Regions from separate parts of the Streptomyces sp. NPDC059917 genome, predicted to be linked through region 4. Evidence: riboswitches for the same ligand, from Rfam matches in the RefSeq annotation. Region 4 holds a riboswitch; each other region holds the start of a gene.
The links. A riboswitch is a leader RNA that binds a small molecule or an ion and turns the genes downstream of it on or off. The one in region 4 is predicted to bind cobalamin.

Region 1 (3,201 bases), on a different contig from region 4:
GACTGGGAGCTGGCCAACCTCCGCCAGGAGGTGCGCACGGCCCGCGCCGCCGGGATCGACGGCTTCACCCTCGACCTGCTCTCCCTCTCCGGCCCCAACTGGGACCGCGCCAACCTCCTCATGGAGGCGGCCCGTTCGGTCGACCCCGCCTTCAAGATCATGCTGATGCCGGACATGACCTCCCTCAAGACCGACGACCCGGCCGTGCTCGCGACCGCGCTCGCCGCCCTCGCCGCGGCGCCCGCCGCGCACCGCCTGGGCGACGGTCGGCTGGTCGTCTCCCCCTTCAAGGCCGAGGAGAAGGACGTCGCCTGGTGGAGCCGGGTGATCGACCTGCTGAGGTCGAAGCACGGCATCCGCACCGCGTTCGTCCCGCTCTTCCTCGACTTCGCCGCGCACGGCGCGCGGTTCGCGCCCATCAGCTACGGGTTCTCCGAGTGGGGCAGCCGCAGCTACGTCGGCCAGGACGGCGCGGCCGACGACGTCCGGCGCGCGCACGAGGCGGGCAAGATCTGGATGCAGCCGGTCTCCGTCCAGGACGCCCGCCCCAACCAGGGGATCTACGACGAGGCCGGGAACACCGCCACCCTGCGCTCCACCTGGACGCACGCCATCGACGACGGCGCCGACTGGGTGCAGCTGACCACCTGGAACGACTACTCGGAGGGCAGCCAGTTCGCCCCCTCCCTGCACAACGGCCACACCTACCTGGACATCTCCTCCTACTACCTGACCCGGTTCAAGACGGGCTCCTGGCCGCGGATCGTCCGGGACACGCTCTACCTGACCTCGCGCACCCAGTTCGCCGCGGCCGACCCGACCGGGACCCAGTCCCTGGTGATGTCCCTGCGCAAGGGCAGCGCCGCGCCTCGGGACGCGGTGGAGGTGCTCAGCTTCCTGACCGCCCCGGCCACCGTCCGTACCGCGACCGGCGGGGACGCGGACGCCTACGAGGCCCCCGCCGGAGTCCGGTCGCACCTGCTGGAGCTGCGCTCCGGCACCAGCTCGGCCCGGGCGGTCCGCGACGGGGTCACCTCGACCTCGGTCGAGCTGTCGTACCCGGTGGACCGCACGGTCGCGGTCCAGGACCTCCAGTACTACGGGGCGACCAGCGGCCGCACGTCACCGTAGGGACTTTGGGACCCTCTCCCGGGACGAAGGTCACCCAATATCTTGTGGTCGCGCTGGGCGGTCATATCCATATGTAGTGTTGGCCCTGCCGGTTCGGCGGGGCCACGCTCATGTCCGCCCCGACCGAGGCAACAGGGAACCCGATGCGAATCCGGGACTGCCCCGCAACGGTGAGCGCACGCCCTTCCCCCGACGGGGACGGGGCGCCGCGCGAGTCCGACACCTGCCGGCCAACGAACCACACTTCCGTGCCGAGCCTCGTGGGAGGGCTGCCGTGACCGCTGCCGTAGACGCCGTGGAGACCGTGACCGAATACCTGGAGCGCCGGGACTGGAGGGTCAACGCCAACGCCAACCAGGGCTACTCGCTCGGCGGCCTGATCCTGAACGCGGCGGGCAAGGTGACGGCGAACTACTGGCTGGAGCGCGTCTACCCGGCCGAGATCGCCGCCGCCCACCGCGAGGGCGACTTCCACATCCACGACCTGGACATGCTCTCCGGCTACTGCGCGGGCTGGTCCCTGCGCACCCTGCTGACCGAGGGGTTCAACGGGGTCCCCGGCCAGATCGACTCCGGCCCGCCCCGGCACCTGTCCTCGGCCGTCGGCCAGATCGTCAACTTCCTCGGCACCCTCCAGAACGAATGGGCGGGCGCCCAGGCCTTCTCCTCCTTCGACACCTACCTCGCCCCCTACGTCCGCCTCGACGCGATGACGTACGCCCAGGTCAGGCAGTGTGTCCAGGAGCTGGTGCACAATCTGAACGTGCCCTCGCGCTGGGGCACCCAGACCCCCTTCACCAACCTCACCTTCGACTGGACCTGCCCCGAGGACCTGCGCGATCAGGTCCCCGTGATCGGCGGGGTCGAAGCGGACTTCACCTACGGCGAGCTCCAGCACGAGATGGACCTGATCAACCGGGCCTACATCGAGGTCATGACGGAGGGCGACGCCACCGGCCGGGTCTTCACCTTCCCGATCCCCACCTACAACATCACCCGGGACTTCCCCTGGGAGAGCGAGAACGCCGAGCGGCTCTTCGCGATGACCGCCAAGTACGGGCTCCCCTACTTCCAGAACTTCATCAACTCCGAGCTGTCCCCGCACATGATCCGCTCGATGTGCTGCCGCCTCCAGCTCGACCTCACCGAGCTGCTCAAGCGCGGCAACGGCCTCTTCGGCAGCGCCGAACAGACCGGCTCCCTCGGCGTGGTCACGCTCAACTGCGCCCGCCTCGGCCACCTGCACGCGGGCGACGAGGACGCCCTGATGGCCGCCGTGGACCGGCTGTGCGAGCTGGCCAAGGACAGCCTGGAGCTGAAGCGGATCACCGTCCAGGACCTGATCGACGGCGGACTGTTCCCCTACACCAAGCGCTACTTGGGCACCCTGCGCAACCACTTCTCGACCATCGGGGTCAACGGGATCAACGAGATGATCCGCAACTTCTCCGGGGACGCGGACGACATCACCACCGAGGCCGGGCACGCGCTGGCCGTCCGCCTGCTGGACCGCGTCCGCGCCCGCATGGTGGAGTTCCAGGAGCGCACCGGGAACCTCTACAACCTGGAGGCCACCCCGGCCGAAGGGACGACGTACCGCTTCGCCAAGGAGGACCGGCGGCGGTACCCCGAGATCCTCCAGGCGGGCACGGACGCCAACCCCTACTACACCAACTCCTCGCAGCTGCCCGTCGGGTGGACCGACGACCCCTTCGAGGCGCTGGAGCGGCAGGACGAACTCCAGGCCAAGTACACCGGCGGCACGGTCCTGCACCTCTACATGACGGAGCGGATCCCCACCGCCGAGGCCTGCCGGTCCCTGGTGCGCCGCTCCCTGGAGCGCTTCCGGCTGCCCTACCTCACGGTCACCCCGACCTTCTCGATCTGCGCCGAACACGGCTACCTCGCGGGGGAGCAGCCCAACTGCCCGCACTGCGGAGCCGATTGCGAGGTGTGGACGCGGGTCATGGGCTACCACCGGCCGGTGTCCTCCTTCAACATCGGCAAGAAGGGCGAGCACGCCGAGCGCGTCCACTTCCGGCACGTCGGCGGAGCGCCGGGATCCGACAC
Region 2 (3,201 bases), on a different contig from region 4:
TCGTCTCCCTCGCGCACGGCACCAACGACGCGCAGAAGACCATGGGCATCATCACCCTCGCGCTGGTCGCGGGCGGGGCGCTCGCGCCCGGCTCCAACCCGCCGGTCTGGGTCATCGTCTCCGCCGGCATGGCGATCGCGATGGGCACCTACCTGGGCGGCTGGCGCATCATCCGCACCATGGGCAGCGGCCTGACCGACCTCCAGCCGCAGCAGGGCTTCGCGGCCCAGACCTCGGCCGCGAGCGTCATCCTGGCCTCCTCCAGCCTCGGCTTCTCCCTCTCCACCACCCACGCCTGCTCCGGCGCGGTCATGGGCGCGGGTCTCGGTCGCAAGGGCGGCGTGGTCCGCTGGTCCACCGCCAGCCGGATGTTCATCGCCTGGGGCCTGACCCTTCCGGCCGCCGCCCTGGTGGCCGCGGGCGCCGAGCTGGTCATGCGCACCGGTGACGTCGGCGTCGCCGCCGTCGCCCTCTTCCTCGTCGGCTCCTGCGTCGCCATCTGGCTGATCTCGCGCCGCCAGGTCGTCGACCACACCAACGTGAACGAGGCCGCGGGCACCGCCGACAGCACGGTCGAGGCGCCGGGCGTGGTCACCACCGCGATCGCCGCCGTGGCCGTCCCCCCGGTCGCGGGCACCACCGCCGCGGTCACGGACGAGGCCTTCAAGGCGACCATCCCGACCCCGGCCCCGGCCGCTCCCCCGGCACCGGCGGCGCCCGCCGCCGCGGTCTGACCCACAGAGGAATCGGCAGTATGAAGATCGACTGGGCAGCACTCGGCTCCGTGTTCGGCGTCAGCCTCTCCGCGACCGTCGCCCTCGTGACCCTCTTCACCCTGGGCATCGTGGGCCTGTCGAAGCACGAGACCGCCACCGGCCAGGGCGACACCGCCCACCTGGCGCGCACCGGCGCGTACGCCTGCTTCGCACTGTGCGCGGTGGCCGTCGGCTACGCGATCTACCTGATCGTCAGCTGACACCCCGGACACCCCCGGGCGCCCCTCCCGCACCAGCACGTCCGAAAGCTCCCTCCGGCCCGCGGCCGGGGGGAGCTTTCGCAGGTCAACGGCAAGTTGACGGGCGTTCGCGGTGCGTGGTGGACTGCCCGAGCCAATACGGCGGCATGAAGAGGAAGTCCGGTGCGAATCCGGCGCGGTCCCGCCACTGTCACCGAGGAGCCGAAGGCTCCCGGAAGCCAGGAACTCTCGCCACCGGACACGTCGAACCAGGGCGCGGACCCTGAGTGAGGACCTACCTGCCACATGCGTGCCGATCGCGTTTTCGCGTACGGCGCGACGGCCGGCCTGATCGGCGACCGGATCCTCGGTGATCCGCGCCGCGGGCATCCCGTCGCCGCCTTCGGGCGGGCCGCCGCCACCGTCGAACGAGCCCTGTGGGGCAAGAGCCGCGCCCGGGGCGCGGTCCACGCCCTGGTGTGCGCCGGGGGCGCGGCCGCCGTCGGCGCGCTCGGCGCCCGCGCCGTGCGCTCCCGGACTGCCGCCGCCCGCATCGCCCTGACCGCCGCCGCGACCTGGGCGGTGGTCGGCGGCACCTCGCTGGGCCGCGAGGCCCGCGCCATCGGGGGCGCGCTCGCCGCCGGGGACACCGAGGTGGCCCGCGAGCGGCTGCCGCACCTGTGCGGGCGCGACCCGCAGGCCCTGGACGAGCAGCAGATCGCCCGCGCCGTCGTGGAGTCGGTCGCCGAGAACACCTCCGACGCCGTCGTCGGCGCCCTGGTCTGGGGCGCCCTGGCGGGAGTGCCCGGGCTGCTGGGCTTCCGCGCCGTGAACACCCTCGACGCGATGGTCGGCCACAAGTCCCCCCGCTACCTGCGCTACGGCTGGGCCTCGGCCCGGCTCGACGACGTCGCGGGCTGGCCGGGCGCGCGGCTGACCGCGCTGGCCGCCGTGCTGGCCGGACCGGACCGGCGGGGCGCCGTACGGGCCTGGCGCGCGGACGCCTCGGCGCACCCCAGCCCGAACGCCGGACCGGTGGAGGCCTCCTTCGCCGGGGCGCTCGGGGTCCGCCTCGGCGGGACCCTGGCGTACGCCGGGCGCGTGGAGCACCGGGCGGTGCTGAACGGGGCGGCGGGCCGCCCGGTCGAGGTCGCGGACATCGAGCGGGCCGTACGGCTCTCGCGCCGGGTGACCTGGATCTCCCTCGGGGCCTGCGTGTCCTTGCGGCTGTTGGTGGCACATTGCACGTCGGGCCGCAGCGGTCCGACCCGTACGACGAAGGCGAAGGGACGCGGATGAGCGGCGCACGGCGCGGCGGGGGGCTCCTGGTCGCCGGGACCACCTCCGACGCGGGCAAGAGCGTGGTCACGGCGGGCATCTGCCGCTGGCTGGCCCGCCAGGGCGTGAAGGTGGCCCCCTTCAAGGCCCAGAACATGTCGCTGAACTCCTTCGTCACCCTGGAGGGCGCCGAGATCGGCCGCGCCCAGGCGATGCAGGCCCAGGCGGCCCGGGTCGAGCCGACCGCGCTGATGAACCCGGTGCTGCTCAAGCCCGGCAGCGACAGCAGCAGCCAGGTGGTGCTGCTGGGCAAGCCGGTGGGCGAGATGAGCGCGCGCGGCTACCACGGGGGCCGTCAGGAGCAGTTGCTCGGCATCGTCACGGACTGCCTGGAGCAGCTGCGGGGCACGTATGACGCCGTGATCTGCGAGGGGGCGGGCAGTCCGGCCGAGATCAACCTGCGGCGCACGGACATCGTGAACATGGGGATCGCGCGGGCCGCGCGCTTCCCGGTGGTCGTGGTCGGCGACATCGACCGCGGCGGGGTCTTCGCCTCGTTCTTCGGCACGACGGCGCTGCTGTCCCCCGAGGACCAGTCGCTGATCGCGGGCTACCTCGTCAACAAGTTCCGCGGCGACGTCTCCCTGCTGGAGCCGGGCATGGAGATGCTGCGGGGCCTGACCGGGCGGGCGACGTACGGCGTGCTCCCCTTCCAGCACGGCCTCGGCATCGACGAGGAGGACGGCCTGCGCGTCTCCCTGCGCGGCGCCGTACGGGAATCCGTGGTCGCCCCGCCGGTCGGCGAGGACGTGCTGCGGGTCGCCGTCTGCGCGGTGCCCCTGATGTCGAACTTCACGGACGTCGACGCGCTGGCCGCCGAACCGGGCGTCGTGGTGCGCTTCGTGGACCGGGCCGAGGAACTGGCCGACGCCGACCTGGTCGTCGTACCGGGCACCCGCGGCACCGTG
Region 3 (3,201 bases), on a different contig from region 4:
TCGGCGGGCCGCCCGGACACCACGGTCCCGTCACCGGGCAGGTGGATCACCCGGTCCGCGTACTGCGCGACCCGCTCCAGCCGGTGCTCGCAGAGCAGCACCGTCATCCGCAGGTCGCGCACCAGGCGGGTGACGACCGCCAGCACCTCCTCGGCCGCCGCCGGGTCCAGGGCGGAGGTCGGCTCGTCCAGCACCAGCACCCGGGGGTGCGCGGTCAGGACGGAACCGATGGCCACGCGCTGCTGCTGGCCGCCGGAGAGCTCGTGCAGCGGCCGGTGGCGCAGCCCGGTCAGGTCCAGCAGGGCGAGGGTCTCCTCGATCCGCCCGCGCCGCACCGCCGCGTCCACGGAGAGCTGTCCCATCGCGTAGGCCAGCTCCTCCTCGACGGTGTCGGTGACGAAGCCGTCGAGCGGATCCTGGCCCACCACGCCGACCAGGTCGACGAGTTCGCGCGGTGGATGCTCGGCCGTGTCCCGGCCACCGACGGTCACCCGGCCGTACAGGGTGCCGCCGGTGAAGTGCGGGACCAGTCCGTTGACCGTGCCCAGCAGGGTCGACTTGCCGACGCCGGTGCGCCCGACGACCAGGCACAACTCGCCTTCCTCGACGGTCAGGTTCACGTCCCGCAGCACTGATCGGGGCGCGTCGTCGTACTTCACACTGACGTTCTCGAAGCTGATCACGGGGATTCCTTGGCGGTGCGGACCAACTCTGGGGCTACAGAGGTCGGTTGAGGTAGCTCGGATGGTAACCGACACCCCTGACCGGGAGTACCCGGCAAAACCGACCGCTTCCCGCGCCGAAGGAATCCCCGTGGCCCACCGCTAGAAGGAGGTCCAGGTGAAGGCGACCTCGTCACCCGTCTTGATCTTGAACTGGCAGCCGCCGACCGGGGTGGAGACCCCGTTCACCGAGATGTTCCAGTACGCCGCGCCCCCGCCGGAGACGTTCTTGACGGTGTCCACGGAGAAGTCGTCGAACGACGCGTACCAGGTGCCGTCCCAGCCGAAGTGGCGCTGGCGGGCCGCGTCGTCGAGGGCGGCGGTGGGCGTGGGGACCGGGCTCGGGTTCTGCGCGCCGTTGGTGCCGTCGCACTTGTGGGTGCCGCCGGTCGCGGTCGTCACCTCGTGCCCCTTGGTCAGCACCAGGCCCTTGAAGAGGTTGCCGTCGGGGCCCTGCACGGTGAGCCGCACCAGGACCGGGGCGTTGGTGCGGGCGGCGGTCGTGTGGGCGACGGCCGGAGCGGCGGCCGTCAGTGCCAGCCCGAGGGCGGCGGCGGTGACGGCGGTACGGCGTATGAGCATGCTGCGCATGGCGGGGTGCCTTTCTTCGCGCTGTAGTCCATGACAGTGGAAGCTTTCGGCGTGCCGTGGCAGGTGCTCCGACTCGCGGCCCGCCGCCCCGAGGGGCGGCGGGCCGCACACGGTTGCAGGTCAGCGCCGGATTCGCACCGGCTTCCCCTGGTCACGCACGCATGAAGTTATCGGGGTCATCATAGGGGCACGCCGGGTCAGGGCGAGGGGCTCACCTGCACGGTGGTCAACGCCCCGCCCGAGGCCTCCTTGACCACCGCGATCCGGGTCCCGGTGTCCGGCACCTTCACCCCGACCTGCGGCAGATCGGCGTTCCAGTAACTGCCGTGCCGGTCGTCGAAGACGGACACGCCCGGCCGCGCGGGCACCACCAGCGGCGTCCCCGCCTTGTGCAGCACGATCCGGTCGCTCGGCCGCAGCGAGAAGGTCGCGTCGAAGGTCTGCGCCCGCGCGTTGACGAGCGATCCGTCGGTGAACCGCAGCGCCTCGGGCCGGGCGTCGACCGGCAGCAGCAGGCCCCCGCCGGGGTGGGCCTTGGTGGTGTTGTCGCTGTACGCGGTGTCCCACAGCCAGATCAACACGCCCTGCTGGTAGGGGTAGAACTCCACGGAGTCGTCGCCCTGCCCGAAGTTGTACGGTCCCGTCCTGAGGTACTCGCCGAAGCCGGTGTAGCGCCGGTTCTCCACCACGTAGGCGCGCGGGTGCTGCTCGGTTCCGTAACGGCCCTCGGTGCGCGACCACTTGATCGCCGTCCAGCCGTTCGCCCCCTGCTCCGCGCCGTCGCGCAGCAGCTCGCGGCCGTCCGCGGTGATCCGCAGGTCGTCGAAGGCCACGCCCTTGCCGTGGGTGTTGCTGTCCGAGGTCACCCGCAGCCGCAGCGAGACGCTCCTGCCCGCGAAGGCGCCCAGCGGCACGCCGAGTTCGGCCCAGCCGCCCGAGGTGCCGGAGATCCCCTTGGCGGGGATCGCGGCGCCGCCGATTGTGCCGGGCAGCGCCGCCCAGGTGGTCCCGCCGTCGGTGGAGGCCTCCACGGTCAGGAAGTCGAAGTCCTTCTCCACGTCGTACCAGACCCGGGCGTCGAGCCGGGCGGGCGCGCCCGCCGGGACCCCGGTGAGGTCGACCGTGCGCGTGAGCGTGTTGTCCATGAAGTCGCCGGTGCCGCTCCACCACTGGGCCGCGCCCTCGTAGGGATCGGCCAGCTCGGTACGGGTCACCGAGGGCGGCAGGTGCACCAACAGGGCCTGTGGATCATCGGTGTTGTAGCCGGAGACGCCGAGGACGGCCTTGGTCCTGCGGCCCGCGTCGGCCTCGGTGTACTCGAGCCAGCCCAACTGGAGCTTGCTCCAGGCGTCCAGGTCCCCGGGGAAGGCGCCGGTGGTGCCCCGGCCCTTGCCGAGGTAGGAGGCCGAGGACATCAGCGACCAGAAGTTGACGCTGTTGTCCCCGTCCGAGCTGTACATGTCGGGCAGGCCCAGGTCGTGGCCGAACTCGTGGGCGAAGAGCCCGACCCCGCTGTTCTCGCCGCCGGTCAGGTAGTCGCCCGCCCAGATCCCGGTGTCGCCGACCGGGGTGCCGCCCGCCTTGTTGCCCGCGGGGCCCGCGGTGCCGGCCTGGTCGTAGTACGCGAACCAGCGGTGCGCCCAGACGGCGTCCTTGCCCTGGGCGCCGCCGCCCCAGGTCTGGTCCTTGCCGGCGTGCACGATGACGAGGTGGTCGAGGTAGCCGTCGGGCTCGTTGAAGTTGCCGTCGTGGTCGGCGTCGTAGCGGTCCCACACGTCGTACTCGGCCAGCTCGGCCTTGATCTGGGCCGCCGTGCGCCCCTTGGCGACCTCGCCCCGGTACCAGGCGTCGGTGGCGTCGCGGACCAGGTCCCAGTTGGTGCGGCACT
Region 4 (3,201 bases):
GGAAGTCGACGATGTTGCGCAGGGTGGTGTTGTCCCGGCCGGTGGCGGCGAGCGCGTAGGCGCCGTCGATGGTCAGGCCGTAGTCGGCGAAGCCGGTGCCCGCGCCGCTCTCGTAGTACCGGCCCTGGACCAGTCGGGCGCGGTCGGCGAGGTACGCCGTGCCCTTGCCCAGGTCCGGGCCGTCACCGGTCGGCGGGGCGGTCGGCGGGGCGGTGGTGGGCGGGGTGGTCGGCGTCGGGTCGACCGGCTTGGTGGTCAGCAGGACCAGGTCGCCCTTGGCGCCCGCGACGGCGGCCGGGGCGGTGGCGAACATCCGGGAGTCGGTGTCGTTCTCGTCGAAGCCGAAACCGCCCGTGGGGAGCTGCCGCTTGGACAGCCAGGAGAGACCGGCGTCCGCGAAGGCGTCGTCACCGAGGGCGCGCAGCGCCTGGGCGGCCCAGGCGGTGGCGGCCGGGCTGCCGGTGGTCTCGTACGGGGCGGAGGGCCAGGCGCCGGTCGGCAGCTGGGACTTCTTGAGGCCGCCCCGGGCCTTCTGCACGGCCTCGCCGTGGCCACCGGCGCGCTGGAGGGCCAGGGTGATCAGGCCGGTGGCGATCGGGTCGCTGTCGCACCAGCCGCCGGAGCGGATGAGGACGCCGCTGAAGCCGCCGTCCTCGCACTGGAGGCCGACGAGCCGGTGCACGGCGGCGGCGGGCGGGGTGACGCCGCCGCCGATCAGCGCGATGACGGCCATGGCCTGGGCGTCGGACTGGCCGGTCGTGCGGAAGTCCCCCTTGGTCAGGCAGCCTTCGACGGGGTCGCCGTCACCGATGTCGCGCGGGCACACGTACTTCAGGAGGTCGCCGAGCAGGTCGTGCCCGCCGAAGGCGCGCGGGTCCTTGCCCGTGGCCTCGGCGACGAGCGCGAGGCGCGCGGCGGCGGTGGCGTCCGGGATGCCGTCCTTGCCGGCCGGGTAGGCGTAGGCGTCGGTCTGCGCGGGCGTGGCCAGGAAGTCGGCCGCCTTCCTCGCCGCCGGACTCCTGCGGTCCGTGGCGGTCAGCGCGAACACGGCCTCCGTGGTGAGGAAGTGGTTCGGTGCGGTGGCCCCGTCGTCGACGACCCGCTCCCCGTCCGTCAGCTTCCCGGTGATCCAGCGCAGGGCGGCCGGTACGTCGACCGTCCCCGCGGGCACCGTGGGCGGAGCCGTGGGCACGGCGGGGTCGGGGGTGATGACGCCGCCGGCCCGCACGTCGTCGGGGGTGAAGGCGGGCTTGCCGGAGGTGCCGCCGACGGAGGTGGCGCCGTACACCCAGGCGTCCACGTCACCGGGCTTGGGGGTCCGGGCCATGGCGCCCAGCGGGCTGTAGGTCCAGTTGCGCTGCCCGGGCGAGGCGATCCAGTAGGACCAGTACGCGGTGGCCTGCGGGGTGACGGTGCAGGGCTCCTTCTCCGGAGTCGGGTACTGCGTACCGGAGTTGAAGGACCCCTCGCCGATGCGGCAGATGAAGGCGGGGCCGTCGTGGACGGTCCCGGTGGTCGTGAAACCGGCGGTGTGCAGCAGCTCGTACCCGGTCGTCGGGGTGGTGTCGCAGCCGCGCCTCACCGCGCCGCCGAAGGGGCCGAAGTCCACCGCCACGATGGCGCCGGTGTCGGCCGTGCACTGCTCGATCGGGTCGGCGTGGGCGGCCGGGGGAGGAGTGAGGAAGGCCACTGCCGCACCGAGCGTCAGGAAGGACGCGGTGACGAGCGCGAGGAACCGCCGTCTCGGCCGCGTCCGTTGCGCCTGCTGTTCGGTCCCCACCGCGGCCCTCGTCTCTGCCGGGCGGCTGCGTGCGTGGCGATCCGCCCCCGCACGGCCCTGGGGCCACGGAGGAGCTGTTACGACCACGCCGTAGTCCGCGACGGCGCTCTTCGTGCTGTGTTTCGGCCCCAGGCATTCCGACTCGCCCGGGACGAACCGGGCCTACGGTTGCGGGTCAGCGCCGGAATTCGACCGGCTTCCCCTGGAGCTGAGCAGTTATCAGCCGGAGTGCAACACGGATTCCGTGGACGCGTCAAGGTGGCCTACGTCTCAGCCCGCGTCCCCGCGGCGCGGCCCGGTCCGTCCGCGGACCGGGTGGCTGGCGGTGGCTTGATCACTCGGGTAGCGTCCAGGGCTGCCACATGGGGGAACCCGGTGAGAATCCGGGGCTGACGCGCAACGGTGTGGGACGGCGGGGGCCGTTCCGGAGCCCGAATGCCCATACGGCGATGCAGCAACAGGAAGCCGTACCACGCGTTCCGGACGGCGGCCCTGCGGCCCGTGCCCCAGCCGTGTCCGTACGACGGCGACGTGAGGCCCGTGCGGCGAGCGGCCGGCGTCCGCCGATTTCCAGGAGCAGGCCATGTCCCGTCCCCGTACCTCCCGCCGCCTCGCGCTCGCGCTGCCCGCCGCGCTCGGCGCGCTCGTCCTCACCGCGCTGCCCGCCTCGGCGACCTCCTCGCCGGCGCAGATCGCCACCTCCAAGACCAACGGCGTCGCCTACCTCAAGTCGCTCCAGGCGGCGGACGGTTCGTACGCCGGCTCGGGCCTGTCCAACGAGTGGGCCTTCAGCACCTTCGCCGCCACCGGTACCGCGGTCGTCGACGTCTACCCGGGCGGCGACATGACGAAGAACGCGCGCACGGTCTACCGGAACCTGCTGTCGACGGCGGGTTGGCCGCAGGCCGCCCCGGTGGTCACCGACTACGAGCGCGGCACCCTCAACGCCTACGCCGCCGGCATCGACCCGGCCCGGGTCTCGGCCTCGCGCAACCTCGTCGCGCACGTCTACTCCTACTGGCAGACGGCGGAGCCCGGTTACTTCGGCCCCTCCGGGAACTTCAACGGCACGGTCTTCGCGGCGCTCGCCCTGCGCGGCGCCAAGACCCAGAGCGGCGCCGACCGCATCCCGCAGGCGCTGACCGACTCGATGGTCACCCGCATCCGGGCCAACCAGCATGCGGACGGTGGCTGGACGTACCAGAAGGGCGAGGGCAACCCCACCGTCCTCAACTCCGCGAGCGACGTCGACATGACCGGCTCGGCCATGGCCGCGCTCTGCGTCTCCGGCGTCCCGAACACCGACGCCGGTGTCGTGCGGGCGAAGAACTTCCTCAAGAGCACGCTCGTTTCCGGCACCGGCGCCTTCAACTCCCTCTACGGGGTCAACACCAGCTCGAACGGCTGGGGCGTCGCGGGCC

Region 1: another riboswitch for cobalamin. It lies ahead of ACFWAR_RS32275 (ribonucleoside triphosphate reductase); the one in region 4 lies ahead of ACFWAR_RS16080 (prenyltransferase/squalene oxidase repeat-containing protein).
Region 2: another riboswitch for cobalamin. It lies ahead of ACFWAR_RS13950 (cobalamin biosynthesis protein); the one in region 4 lies ahead of ACFWAR_RS16080 (prenyltransferase/squalene oxidase repeat-containing protein).
Region 3: another riboswitch for cobalamin. It lies ahead of ACFWAR_RS11865 (DUF4430 domain-containing protein); the one in region 4 lies ahead of ACFWAR_RS16080 (prenyltransferase/squalene oxidase repeat-containing protein).

What each region holds. Positions count from the first base shown of each region.
Region 1 is NZ_JBHWLC010000079.1:11,809-15,009, reverse strand. It holds gene ACFWAR_RS32280 (glycoside hydrolase family 71 protein) at 1-1,131, shown strand, start outside; cobalamin riboswitch at 1,204-1,377, shown strand; gene ACFWAR_RS32275 (ribonucleoside triphosphate reductase) at 1,406-3,201, shown strand, end outside.
Region 2 is NZ_JBHWLC010000019.1:44,141-47,341, forward strand. It holds gene ACFWAR_RS13940 (anion permease) at 1-734, shown strand, start outside; gene ACFWAR_RS13945 (hypothetical protein) at 755-976, shown strand; cobalamin riboswitch at 1,080-1,227, shown strand; gene ACFWAR_RS13950 (cobalamin biosynthesis protein) at 1,262-2,254, shown strand; partial or broken gene ACFWAR_RS13955 (cobyric acid synthase) at 2,251-3,201, shown strand, end outside.
Region 3 is NZ_JBHWLC010000016.1:2,978-6,178, reverse strand. It holds gene ACFWAR_RS11870 (ABC transporter ATP-binding protein) at 1-683, opposite strand, end outside; gene ACFWAR_RS11865 (DUF4430 domain-containing protein) at 825-1,313, opposite strand; cobalamin riboswitch at 1,354-1,503, opposite strand; gene ACFWAR_RS11860 (immune inhibitor A domain-containing protein) at 1,511-3,201, opposite strand, start outside.
Region 4 is NZ_JBHWLC010000023.1:78,615-81,815, forward strand. It holds gene ACFWAR_RS16080 (prenyltransferase/squalene oxidase repeat-containing protein) at 1-1,780, opposite strand, end outside; cobalamin riboswitch at 1,890-2,028, opposite strand; cobalamin riboswitch at 2,146-2,221, shown strand; gene ACFWAR_RS16085 (hypothetical protein) at 2,364-3,201, shown strand, end outside.